Regions from separate parts of the Mesorhizobium loti R88b genome, predicted to be linked through region 3. Evidence: predicted binding sites of a transcription regulator. Region 3 holds the regulator's gene; each other region holds the start of a gene.
What was found. The regulator PhoB, encoded in region 3, activates phosphate uptake and scavenging genes when phosphate is short. The targets are predictions, from matches to a motif close to TGTCATNNANCTGTCAT.

Region 1 (4,367 bases), 370 kb from region 3:
CAATTCCAGGAAAAGTGTGAAGCGGTTTTCCCACAGGAATTGCTTCAAGAATGAGACAGACTGGATCAAGATATGAAAGCCGTCGTCTGCCGCTCGCCCGGCGACCTTGCCCTGGAAGACCGTCCCGCGCCTGGAAAACCACCCGCTGGCTGGGCGCTGGTGGCAGTCAGCCATGTCGGCATCTGCGGCACCGACTACCACATTTTCGAGGGCAAGCACCCGTTCCTCGCCTATCCCCGCATCATGGGCCACGAGGTGTCGGGAACGATCGTCGAGACCGGTGAAGGCGTCGACCTTGCGGTTGGTGAACCGGTCGTCATCAATCCCTATCTGTCCTGCGGCAAGTGCATCGCCTGCCGGCACGGCAAGCCGAACTGCTGCGTCAAGATCGAGGTGCTCGGCGTGCATCGCGACGGCGCCATGTGCGAGAAGATCCTGGTGCCGGCGCAAAACCTCTATCCGGCCAATGGCCTGTCGCTGGCCGACGCCGCCGCCGTCGAATTCCTGGCCATCGGCGCGCATGCCGTGCGGCGTGCTAGGGCTGATGCCGGTGCCCGCACGCTGGTCATCGGCGCCGGCCCGATCGGGCTCGGCACCGCCATCTTCGCCCGCATCGCCGGGCTCGACGTGGCGCTGCTCGACATGAGCAGCGAACGGCTTGCCTTCGCGGCGGCCGAACTCGGCTTCCAGACCCTCGACGGCTCGCGCGGCTCGGTACCCGATCTGATCAGGGAAGCGACATCAGGCGAAGGCTTCGACGTGGTCTTCGACGCCACCGGCAACACCGCCTCGGTGCAGTCGGCCTTCGCCCATGTCGCGCATGGCGGGACATTGGTGCTGGTCAGTGTGGTCAAGGACGACATCGTCTTTTCCGACCCGGAATTCCACAAGCGTGAAATGACGCTAATCGGCAGCCGCAATGCGCTACGTGCCGACTTCGACCATGTCGCTGCCTCGATCCGCAACGGCGCCGTACCGCTGGCCAAGCTCGTCACCCACCGTACCTCGCTTGCCGATACGCCGCGCGATCTCGCCCGCTGGGCACATGAGAAGTCCGGCCTGATCAAGGCTGTGATCGCAATTGGATAAACTGCGACGGACGCTTAGAGCGCCGACAGCTTCAGCTCGACCCGTTCCGCCGGGAAGCGTGACTCCGAAAACTGGACCGGCTGGCCGTCAGGCGTGACATTGACGGAGGTCGTCACCAGCACGATGGCGCCCGGCTGCAGGGCGAGGTCGGCGAGATCGGCCGCATCGGCGTGGCGCGCCGACAGCACGGTGGACTGCCTGAGATAATCGTCTATGCCGAAACGAGCCAACGACGCGGTAATCGAGCCGGTCTCAGCCATCGCCTTCTCGATGCCGGCAAAGCGCTTGGCCTCAAACCAGCCGGCGGCGCGTGACACAGGCCGTCCATCGGCTTCGCCGCGCGTCTCCAACCTTATCACCTCGGCGCCCCTGGCAAGGCCAAGCCCCTCGGCGACACGCTGGCTGGCCGGCTCGACCGATGAGGAGAGCAGCACGATATGCCGTTCCGACGTCTGCCCTTGCAGGCCTGTCGAAAAGCGCGTGCGCGCGCCGATCGGATAGGACAGCCGCTTGCGCGACAGGACGAAGGTGCCGCGCCCCTGCTCGGCCCGCAGCACACCTTCCTGCACGAGGGCCGATATGGCGCTGCGCACCGTGTGGCGGTTGACGCCATAGCGTTCGGCGAGCGCCACTTCCGGCGGCAGCGCGGCATTCTCGGCGAAGTCGCCCACCGCAATTCCGTGCAGGATCTTGTCGGCAATCTGCCGCCACAGCGACACGCCGCTGCGCCGCTCGATGCTGTCGGCCGCCATTTGCCCAATCATGACTCGCCCCCGGCCCTGTCATCCACCCGTCATGGACACACGTTAGGTAATATGTATAATTTGTATAGTTGTCTATATCAATAGACAAATTTAGCCAAGAGGAATGTTGCTGATGCGAGGACAGGAAGCCCGCGACCAGGCCGAGCGCAAGGCCGCCATGGCGACACTGGCGCAATCGAGCGGCGACGATATCGTCCGGCTCTGGAACGAGGCCGGCCTGCCTTCGCAAGCCGAATTGCTGCGCGGTCCCGAGACCGGCCTGGTGACGCTGCGCGGCCGCATCGGCGGAGGCGGCGCGCCCTTCAATGTCGGCGAGGCGACCGTCACCCGCGCCACCGTGCGGCTGCCGTCCGGACAGGTCGGCCATTGCTATGCGCTTGGCCGCGACAAGCAGAAGGCAAAGCTGGCGGCAATAGCCGACGCGCTGTGGCAGGACCCTGCCCGCCGCGCCGAGGTCGAGGCCAGGCTGATCGCGCCTTTGAGATCGGCGCTCACCACTGCCCATGAAAAACGCCGCGCCGAGACGGCGGCTACGAAGGTGGATTTCTTCACCATGGTTCGCGGAGAAGACTGATGGATATCGCAGCGCAATCGATCGAGGGCGGTTTCGCCGATCCGGTGTTCAACGCCCAGACCGTTTTCCGTGCCGTCATGGACGCCATGGCGCGGCCGGGCAGTGCGCAGCCTCTGCCGACCTTGGCCCGCCCGCCGGCGCCGCTCTCGGCAATCGCCGGTGCCGTAGCCCTGGCGCTGTGCGACAACGACACGCCGCTCTGGCTCGACCCGGCCCTGCACGCCTCCGCCGCGATCGGCTCCTGGCTTGGTTTCCACACCGGCGCGCCGCTGGCCAACACGCCGGCCGACGCGCATTTCGCATTTGTCGCCACGCCGGCCGAGATGATGGCGCTGGACGGCTTTTCGCAGGGCACGCAGGATTATCCCGACCGCTCGACCACACTGATCCTGCAGGTCAGCGACCTCACTTCAGGCGCTCCGCTGCTGCTCGAAGGTCCTGGCATCGAAACCAGCGCCACGATCGCGCCGGCGCAGATGCCGCGCCACTTCGTCGAGCAGTGGAAGCAGAACACCAAGCGTTTTCCGCGCGGCGTCGACATCATTCTCGCCACCGCTGAAGGCATAGCCTGCCTGCCGCGCACGACGCGCATCAAGACGATGGAGGCGTAGCATGTATGTCGCGGTAAAAGGCGGCGAGGCCGCAATTGCCAACGCCCACAGCCTGCTCGCCGACCGCCGGCGCGGCGACCGATCGGTGCCCGCACTTCGCCTCGACCAGATCGTCGAGCAATTGGCACTCGGCGTAGACCGGGTGATGAGCGAAGGCTCGCTCTATGACCGGGAACTGGCGGCACTCGCCATCGTCCAGGCGCGCGGCGACATGATCGAGGCGATCTTCCTGGTGCGCGCCTACCGCACCACGCTGCCGCGCTTCGGTTACTCCAAGGCCATCGACACCAGCGCGATGCGGGTCGAACGGCGCGTCTCTGCAACCTACAAGGACCTGCCCGGCGGCCAGTTGCTTGGGCCGACCTTCGACTACACGCACCGGCTGCTCGATCCCGAGCTTGCCGGCGGCGCCGATGTCGCTGAGCCGTTGCGGCGTGACACCGAAGCGCAGGCCATGCCGCGCGTCTCGGCGATCCTCGCCCGCGAAGGCCTGATCGAACCGGACGGCGACATGCCGCAGGACCATGTCCCCGGCGACATCACCCGAGAGCCGCTGGAATTCCCGATGGCCCGCGACATCCGCCTGCAGGCGCTGTCACGCGGCGATGAGGGTTTCCTGCTGGCGCTTGGCTATTCCACCCAGCGCGGCTACGCCCGCAACCATCCCTTTGTCGGCGAAATTCGCATCGGCGAGGTCGAGCTGGAGTTGGACGTTCCCGAACTGCCCTTCGCAGCCCCCCTCGGTGCTGTGCGAGTCACCGAATGCCAGATGGTCAACCAGTTCAAGGGGTCGGCCAAGGCGCCGCCGCAATTCACGCGCGGCTACGGCCTCGTCTTCGGCCAGAGCGAGCGCAAGGCGATGGCCATGGCGCTGTGCGACCGCGCGTTGCGCGCTTCCGAACTCGGCGAAGACATTGTCGCCGCCGCCCAGGACGAGGAGTTCGTCATCTCGCACTCCGACAACGTCCAGGCGACCGGTTTCGTCGAACATCTGAAGCTGCCGCACTATGTCGACTTCCAGGCCGAACTCGACCTCGTCCGTCGCATGCGCGCCGAATACGAAGCCCGCGAGAACCCGGCAAAGGTCGAAGAGAAGCGGCAGGCCGCGGAATGATCCAAGGCCTGTCCCATATGACCTTCATCGTCAGGGATCTCGAGCGGATGACCGCGATCCTTGAAGGCGTTTTCGATGCACGCGAGGTCTACGCCAGCGACGCCGAACAGTTCTCGCTGTCGCGCGAAAAATTCTTCCTGATCGGCGACATCTGGATCGCCGTCATGGAGGGCGAGGCGCTGCCGGAGCGCAGCTACAACCACATCGCCTTCAAG
Region 2 (4,367 bases), 3.3 Mb from region 3:
GATGACGACAAGAACGCGGTCATCATGAAGCTCGACAAGTTCCGTCACTTCCAGATGCCGGCTGACCCCATTTCGTTCGCCGACAAGCTCCCGGCCGTGGTCTGGCGCGGCGACCTCAACAATCCGATCAGGAAACGGTTTCTGAACGCGGTCCGCGACCTGCCGTTCTGTGATGCTGGCTCGCACAAGCCGAACGCGCCGGCCGAATACGCCAAGCCTTTTCTGAGCATCAGCCAGCACCAGCGCTATCGCTACATCGTCTCGCTCGAAGGCAATGACGTGGCGACCAATCTCAAATGGATCATGAACTCGAAGTCGCTCTGCCTGATGCCACCGCCGACCTACGAGACGTGGTTCGCGGAGCGGCAGCTCGAGGCGAATGTGCACTATGTACAGCTGGCAGCGGACTTCTCCGACCTTGCCGAACACGTGGCCTATTTCGAGCGGCACCCGGCGAAGGCCGAGCGCATCACCGCGGCCGCGAACGCCTATTGCCGGACATTCGACAACGAACCGGCCGAACAGGCGATCTCCCTGCTCGTCCTCTACAAATATTTCGTGCTGAGCGGCCAGATCAAGCCGGATGCCGAGGTCTGGCGCTACATTTCGGGCTGAGGTCGCCCGCCGGATTTCGTCCAGCGCTATCGGGCGCTGCGCCGAAGCCATCGTAGCCAGCATTTCGCCTTGATGATTTCTTAGCGATGTCTAATATCATATGCGCGGTGACCCAGTGGCCTTGCGGGAACAATTAGGGCTGCCATTTGTTTAGTGGCGTTTGTCCCAATCACAGTGACTTATGGCCAGCATCCAGCGAACGACGGCAAAGCTCTTCTACTACGCGCGAAACGTCATGCGCGACATCGCCCCCCAGGCGTTCTTTCGACGACGATTGGCGGACCGCCTCGAAAAGGCGGCCCAATCGGACGAGGCCGTGCGCCGGCGGCTGAATTATTACAACAAACTGCAGGATTCCTTCTCACCCAGCCCGGACGCCGTGCGTATCGACAATCTGCCGTCGACACGCAGCATGTACTATTACGACCTGAAAGAGTTTGCCCGCTACTTCGATCCCGGATTGCGCCTCGACCTGGAATTTGGCGATGTCATCGGGGTGCCCAAGGTCCCGTCATTCGTCAAGAACCGGCCGATCCACGCCGACAATGGCAATGCCCTCATCATGAAGTTCAACAAGTTCCGGCACTTCCACATGCCTGCGGACGCCGTCACGTTCGCCGACAAGCTTCCGGCGGTGGTCTGGCGCGGCGACCTCAACAATCCGATCAGGACACGGTTTCTCGACGCGGTGCGCGACTTGCCGTTCTGCGATGCCGGGGCACACAAGCCAGATGCACCGGCGCGGTATAGCAAGCCCTTCCTTAGCATCAGCCAACACTTGCGCTACCGCTACATCGTCTCGCTCGAGGGCAATGACGTGGCGACCAATCTCAAATGGATCATGAATTCGAACTCGCTCTGCCTTATGCCGCCGCCGACCTACGAGACGTGGTTTGCGGAGAGCCAACTCGAAGCCAATGTCCACTACGTGCCGCTCGATCCGGATTTCGCCGATCTCACTGATAAGGTCAGCTATTTCGAAAAGCACCCGGCCGCGGCCGAACGCATCGTTGCCTCGGCCAACGCTTACTGCCGCAAATTCTCCAATGAATGGTCCGAGCAGGCGATCTCGCTGCTCGCGCTCTACAAGTACTTCGTCCTCAGCGGCCAGATTATCCCGGACGCAGCAATCTGGCGTTACATAATGGGATAGCGGCCGACGCTGTCGAGGCCCGCATACTACACGCTGCTCCGGTCGATCACGAGATCGGCGGCGCCAAAACGATCCTTCACTGTCAGCTGCTGGTGCCAGTAGGGGTAGAGCAGGGGCGGCCTGCTGACCGCGTCCAGGCGTTCGCGCTCTTCGCCCGAGAGTACCAGGCTTGCGGCCGCGAGATTGTCCTTGAGCTGCGCATCGTTGCGAGCGCCGATCACCAGCGAGGAGACGGCAGGGCGGCCGAGCAGCCAGGCAAGTGCCACCTGCGCCGCCGATACGGCGCGAGCCTTGCCGATCTCGACAAGCACATCGACGATCCGCCAGAGGCGTTCCTCGTCGCGGATCGGCGGCTCCGACCAGCCGGCGAGCTGCCGCGCGGTCGGGCTGTCGCGATGGTATTTGCCGGACAGCAATCCGCCGGCGAGCGGGCTCCAGACCAGCACGCCCAGCCCCTGGTCGACCGAGATCGGCAGCAGTTCATATTCGGCCTCGCGAGCCTCCAGCGTGTAGTGGATCTGCTGGGTGACGAAGCGCGGCTGGTGACGGCTGTCGCTGATGGAGAGCGCCTTCATCACCTGCCAGCCGGAATAGTTGGAGCAGCCGACGTAACGGACTTTGCCCTGGGCGACGAGCGTGTCGAGCGCCGCGATGGTTTCCTCCAGGGGTGTCACGCCGTCCCATTCATGCAGGAAGTAGATATCTATGACATCTGTCTTCAGCCGCTTCAGGCTCCTCTCGCATTCGCGGATCAGGTGATAGCGCGACAGGCCTTCGTCGTTGGGCCCGCTGCCGATCCGCATGCGTGCCTTGGAGGCGATCAGCACGTCGCCCTTGCGCTTGCCGCCGAGCGCTTCGCCGATGATCTCCTCCGACAGGCCGTTCGAATAGACATTGGCGGTGTCGATGAGGTTGATGCCGGCGTCGATGCACATGTCGATCATCCGCTTGGCTTCGGTAAGATCGCTGTTGCCGACCGCGGCGAAGGGGCCTGCCCCGCCGAAGGTCATGGTGCCCAGGGTCAGTGTCGAAACCTTAAGGCCGGAACGGCCAAGGGTGCGGTATTCCATGTCAGTCCTCGCGATTGTGTTGAATTGGGGCGCCACGAAAGGGCAGCCCGGAATGCGACCGGGGATTTGTAGGACAATTCGGCCGATTTGTCGCCATGCAAAGATGGTGGATCGATCACGCATTGCGGAATCCGCAGCCGCGGCAATCGCGCCTGGGCTGCAATAAAACCGTCACTGCCGGCCTATATTGAATTCGGCTAAGGTGTTTCCATTCCAGGCCGCTGGCCAGCAATTGCGGCGCCGTACGGGAACCGACAGGGCTTGCAAGCGGAGCAACTGATATGACCGAGCTAAAACAGAATTCTCCTGCCAAGGATTGGCTTGAGGCCGAACTCGCCGACACGCTCGACGAAGATTATGAGCTCGAAATGTCGGAGCCGGCGCTGTCGATGGAGATCGCCAAGATCTACAAGAACTCGCATCCGCCTTCGATCGACCGCATGCAATATTTTCGCGATTTGATCAGCCTGCAGTCCGAATTGATCAAGCTCCAATCCTGGGTCGCCTATCACAAGAAGAAACTGGTGGTGATTTTCGAAGGCCGCGATTCCGCCGGCAAGGGAGGCGTCATCAAGCGCATCACCCAGCGGCTCAATCCGCGCATCGCCCGTGTCGTGGCGCTGCCGGCGCCGACCGAGCGCGAGAAGTCGCAATGGTATTTCCAGCGCTATGTCCCGCATCTGCCGGCCGGCGGCGAGATCGTGCTGTTCGACCGCTCCTGGTACAACCGCTCAGGCGTCGAACGGGTGATGGGTTTTGCTTCCCACGACCAGGTCGAGGAGTTTTTCCACGATGTGCCGGAGTTCGAGCGGATGCTGGTGCGCTCGGGCATCACAGTCGTGAAGTACTGGTTCTCGATCACCGACGAGGAACAGCAGATGCGCTTCCTGATGCGCATCCACGACCCGATGAAGCAGTGGAAGCTGTCGCCGATGGATCTGCAGTCGCGCGTGCGCTGGGAGCAGTACACCAAGGCTAAGGAAGAAACCTTCGCCCGCACCAACATTCCCGAGGCGCCCTGGTTCATCGTCGAAGGCAACGACAAGAAGCGCGCGCGGCTGAACTGCATGGACCATCTGCTCAAGCAGGTGCCGTATGAAGAGGTGCCGCACGAGGAGATCACGCTGCCGGAACGCGTCTTCAATCCCGAATACGAGCGCCAGACACTGCCACGCGAGCTTTACGTGCCGGAGAAGTATTGAGCCTTGGAAGGGGCGCCGTCTCTAGGCTGGCGCCCCGTTGTCATGGCTATGTCCGACTGATGACCACATGCATCGCGTGCGGCGAGGCGACCTGTTCACTGCATTGGTAGCCGAGCTTCGGCAGGTCGAGGCCTGCCAGAAGATTTTCGCCGCCGCCAAGCAGCACAGGCGAGATCGCGAGATGCATCTCGTCGAGAAGTTTCTCCTGCAGGTATTGCCTGATCGTCGCGACGCCGCCACCAACCCGTACATCCTTGCCATCAGCCGCAGCCTTCGCTTGCTCAAGTGCCGAACTGATGCCCTCGGTCACGAAGTAAAAGGTCGTGC
Region 3 (4,367 bases):
AGAGCTGATGAACGAGACAGGGACGCGCAGCGAACTCACCCGCGCGACACATGATCGGTTCAAGGAAGCGGCTTTGCGCTATGGCAAGGAAGCAGGCGAGATGACCGTATGTAAGGTAATCGAGGACGACGCCGGCGTTGAACTACGAGTTGCCGGAAACTGGGTGGCGCCGTGGGAGGTAAAAATTCCCAAAGCCTGAGCCCGGTCGATGCCACATTGGATGGCATCGGCGATGCACTCCCTTCGCGCTGATCGGATGCCGAGAGTGGCTCTCATATCCCATTCAAGGCTTGAAACCGAGGGCGCCGATGAGCTCGTCCAGCGACTCTGCATGTCCTTTGTTGCCTATGCCACCGCCTATTCCGGACGACGTGGGCAAATCCGATTTCCATTCGGTTGGTGCAAGTTGGAGGCCGATGGCCCAACTTTGCATATCACCGCGGGAGCAGAGGACCTGGCGGGCCTGGAACGCGTCGACGGGATCGTTGTCGATCGGCTGAAGCGGGTCGCCCGCCGCCAGCAACGCGAATTGATCTTGCCGCTGTCGCCATGGTCGGCGTCAGCGCCGCCGCCTTCAACCTGATCGAACCTGCATCGCGCGAGGCGATTGCACAGACCGCCGATTCCGTTGATCGCCAGGGCAGGAAAACCGCCGGCGTAAGCACGAATCAGATAGGCGCTGTTGTTTGCGCTGCTTGAGTATTCGCGTTAACTCTTCATCGAACGGAGGCGCAGTATCAGCCGGATGCGATGTAACATGCGATATGAATTGGCCCTTGCAATTCTCCTGGGGATGCCGCTGCCAGCTCATGCTGAAGGAACCGACCATTGCACAAAGAGCCAAAGTCCCGACATGCCGGGTATGGCAATTGCAATGGCTGTGTCGGTCCATGTGCTGGCAGAACGACTTTGCAATGCCGAGCACACACCTCTGTGGCCGTGGCTCGCCGACGTTTATGAAAAGTCTGAGTGCCTGTCACACGCCGCAAGTGTTGAAAAGGCGAAGAGCGACGAAGCTAAAGTCGCCTCGATGGGTGTGGCCGATGCGATGGAAGGCTTGGGCCTGGAGCAAGCCAAGACTCATGACCTTGAACATGCTGACACCCACGTGAAAGAGCTTGCGCTGTCAGAATTAGGCGGGTGTGCCGGAGTGATAGGACTTTTGAAACAAATCGATAACAGCGATAAGCAATAAGTCGACGAACTGATCGTGCAAGCAATCTGTTTTGACTCCAGCCTCACCGCTCTCTCGAGAGCGATCAGATGCTCATCGGCCAGCATCAAGAACTGCATGATGTATTGCACGACTTCGGTGCAGGCGTTCGACAGCGCTGTGAGTTCGAAGCCGTGAGGCGACTTGGTGTCGGGCTGTATGACGGCCGGCCGTAGTAGCCCACGGCGGCGACGAGATTGGCGAGAAGCATCGCCTTCCTGCCCGGAGAACCTCCGTAGGACCTTCCGCGCCGAAAGACCTAATCTTCCCGGATCGCGTAACCCGCCCCACGGATGGTGCGGATCACATCCGGCATACGGCCATTGTTGACCGCCTTGCGCAGGCGGCCGACATGCACGTCGACCGTGCGCTCGTCGATGTAGATCGTCTCGCCCCAGACATTGTCGAGCAGCTGGCTGCGCGAGAACACGCGGCCGGGATGGCGCATCATGAATTCGAGCAGGCGGAATTCGGTCGGCCCGAGCCGGATCTCGCTTTTCTTGCGATAGACCCGGTGTGATTCACGATCGAGCACGATGTCGCCGACCTTGAGTACGCTGGACAGCACTTCCGGCTTGGCGCGGCGCAGCAGCGCCTTGATGCGGGCCATGAATTCCGGCGTCGAGAACGGCTTGACCAGATAATCGTCGGCACCGGTCGAAAGGCCGCGCACGCGGTCGCTTTCCTCGCCCCGCGCCGTCAGCATGATGATCGGCAGCCGCTCGGTCTCGGGCCGCATTCTTAGCCGACGACAGAGTTCGATGCCGGACACCGCCGGCACCATCCAATCGAGCACCAGAAGGTCGGGGACGTTTTCCTGCAGCCGGATTTCGGCTTCGTCGCCGCGCGTCACCACCTCGACCTGGTAACCTTCAGATTCCAGATTGTAGCGGAGGAGCACGCCTAGCGGCTCCTCATCCTCCACCACCATGATGCGTGGCGCGATCATCGGCTTGTCACCCTGTTATGCCGCCGGCGCCGACATTGCGGTCTCGTCCTGCTTCGGGCGATTGGCGGGCAGCTGCGTGCCGGTCAGCACATAATACGCATTTTCGGCGATGTTGGTCACGTGGTCGCCGATGCGCTCGAGATTCTTGGCGCAGAACAACAGATGAGTGCACGCCGTGATGTTGCGCGGATCTTCCATCATGTATGTCAACAGCTCGCGGAACACCGAGGTGTATTTGACGTCGATGCGCTCGTCGTCATTCCTCAGCTTGGCGAGTGCCGCGCCGTCACCCGCCGCATACTCCTCGACCACGCCATGCACCTGGATCAGCACCAGCTGCGCCATGGCATCGATGGAGTGCGACAGGTCGCGCGGCGTGGCGCTGAGACCGACGGTGCCGACGCGCTTGGCGATGTTCTTGGCAAGGTCGCCGATGCGTTCGAGGTCGCCGGCCATGCGGATCGAGCCGACGACATGGCGCAGATCGTCGGCCATCGGCTGGCGCTTGGCGATCAGCGTGATGGCGCGGTCGTCGAGTTCGCGTTGGCGGGCATCCATGATGGCGTCGTCGGAGACGACTCGCTGGGCAAGAGCATTGTCGGAGTTCAGCAGCGCCTTGGTGGCGCCGCCGACCATCGAGCCGGCGAGATCGCCCATATCGCTGATCAGCCTGCTGATTTGTCCGAGCTCCTCGTCGAAGGCTGCAACCGTGTGTTCGGCCATGATCCTGGTCCTCGTATGCGTGCGATCAGCCGAAGCGGCCGGTGATGTAGTCCTGCGTGCGCTTCTCGCGGGGCGAAGTGAAGATCTTCTCGGTCTTGTCGAACTCGACCAGTTCGCCCAGATACATGAACGCTGTCTGCTTCGAGACGCGCGCCGCCTGCTGCATGTTGTGGGTGACGATGACGATCGTGTAGTCGGCTTGCAACTCGTCGATCAGCTCTTCGATCTTGGCGGTCGACAGCGGATCGAGCGCCGACGCCGGCTCGTCGAGCAGAATGACTTCCGGCTTCACCGCCACGGTGCGGGCGATGCAAAGCCGCTGCTGCTGGCCGCCGGAAAGGCTGAGACCGCTGGCGTTGAGCTTGTCCTTGACCTCGTTCCACAGTGCTGCGCGCTTCAGCGCCTGCTCGACACGGCCATCCATCTCGGCCTTGCTGATCTTCTCATAGAGCCTGACGCCAAAGGCGATGTTCTCATAGATCGACATCGGGAACGGCGTCGGCTTCTGGAACACCATGCCGATCTTGGTGCGCAAGAGGTTGAGGTCCTGCGAACGGTCGAGAACGTTCTGGCCGTCGAGCAGCACCTGGCCCTCGGCGGTCTGCTTGGGATAGAGCTCGTAGATGCGGTTGAAGACGCGCAACAGCGTCGATTTTCCGCAACCCGACGGTCCGATGAAGGCGGTGACGCTGCGCTCGGGCAGCGACAGTGTGATGTCCTTAAGCGCCTTCGACTGGCCATAGTAGAAATTGAGGTTCTTGACCTCGATTTTCACCTTGGCGGCGGCCTCGGTTGCGATCGTCATGTCTGGAGACAACATCTGGCTCATTTGTCCTCTCTGCGTCCGGTCAGGCTGCGCGCAACGATGCTGAGCGCGAGGACCGTCAATGTGATGATGAGTGCGCCGGTCCACGCCAGTTGCTGCCATTCCTCATAGGGGCTGAGAGCGAACTGAAAGATGGTGACCGGCAAGCTGGCCATCGGAGCGTTGAGGTTGCTCGACCAGAACTGGTTGTTGAGCGCCGTGAACAGCAATGGTGCCGTCTCGCCGGAGATACGGGCGATCGACAGCAATATGCCGGTGACGATGCCGGAAAGGGCGGCGCGGTAAGCGACCGACTTGATGACCACCCAGCGCGGCGCACCGATCGCGGTGCCGGCTTCGCGCAAGGCGTTGGGCACCAGATTGAGCATGTCCTCGGTGGTGCGCACGACGACCGGGATGACCAGGATGGCAAGCGCGACAGCGCCGGCGATCGCCGAGAAATGCCCCATCGGCCGCACCATCAATTCATAGACGAACAGGCCGATGATGATCGACGGCGCCGACAGCAGGATGTCGTTGATGAAACGCACCACGGTGGTGAGCTTCGAGAAGCGGCCGTACTCGGCCATGTAGGTGCCGGCCAGCACGCCGATCGGCGTGCCGACAATGACTGCGATGACCGTCATCACCACGCTGCCATAGATGGCATTGAGCAG

Region 1: the regulator PhoB is predicted to act here: its motif matches at 1,870-1,886, upstream of phnF (phosphonate metabolism transcriptional regulator PhnF).
Region 2: the regulator PhoB is predicted to act here: its motif matches at 2,997-3,013, upstream of ppk2 (polyphosphate kinase 2).

Annotation. Positions count from the first base shown of each region.
Region 1 is NZ_CP033367.1:2,051,441-2,055,807, reverse strand. Features, by position in the region: gene EB235_RS10040 (zinc-binding alcohol dehydrogenase family protein) at 73-1,089, shown strand; gene phnF (phosphonate metabolism transcriptional regulator PhnF) at 1,104-1,853, opposite strand; gene phnG (phosphonate C-P lyase system protein PhnG) at 1,966-2,427, shown strand; gene phnH (phosphonate C-P lyase system protein PhnH) at 2,427-3,038, shown strand; gene EB235_RS10020 (carbon-phosphorus lyase complex subunit PhnI) at 3,040-4,152, shown strand; gene fosX (FosX/FosE/FosI family fosfomycin resistance hydrolase) at 4,149-4,367, shown strand, end outside.
Region 2 is NZ_CP033367.1:5,004,743-5,009,109, reverse strand. Features, by position in the region: gene EB235_RS24600 (glycosyl transferase family 90) at 1-615, shown strand, start outside; gene EB235_RS24595 (glycosyl transferase family 90) at 797-1,768, shown strand; gene EB235_RS24590 (aldo/keto reductase) at 1,795-2,838, opposite strand; gene ppk2 (polyphosphate kinase 2) at 3,120-4,040, shown strand; gene EB235_RS24580 (dihydrofolate reductase family protein) at 4,087-4,367, opposite strand, start outside.
Region 3 is NZ_CP033367.1:1,682,507-1,686,873, reverse strand. Features, by position in the region: gene EB235_RS08285 (NAD(P)-dependent oxidoreductase) at 1-199, shown strand, start outside; partial or broken gene EB235_RS35255 (hypothetical protein) at 209-463, shown strand; gene EB235_RS08275 (hypothetical protein) at 550-699, shown strand; gene EB235_RS08270 (hypothetical protein) at 758-1,195, shown strand; gene phoB (phosphate regulon transcriptional regulator PhoB) at 1,473-2,162, opposite strand; gene phoU (phosphate signaling complex protein PhoU) at 2,178-2,885, opposite strand; gene pstB (phosphate ABC transporter ATP-binding protein PstB) at 2,911-3,714, opposite strand; gene pstA (phosphate ABC transporter permease PstA) at 3,711-4,367, opposite strand, start outside.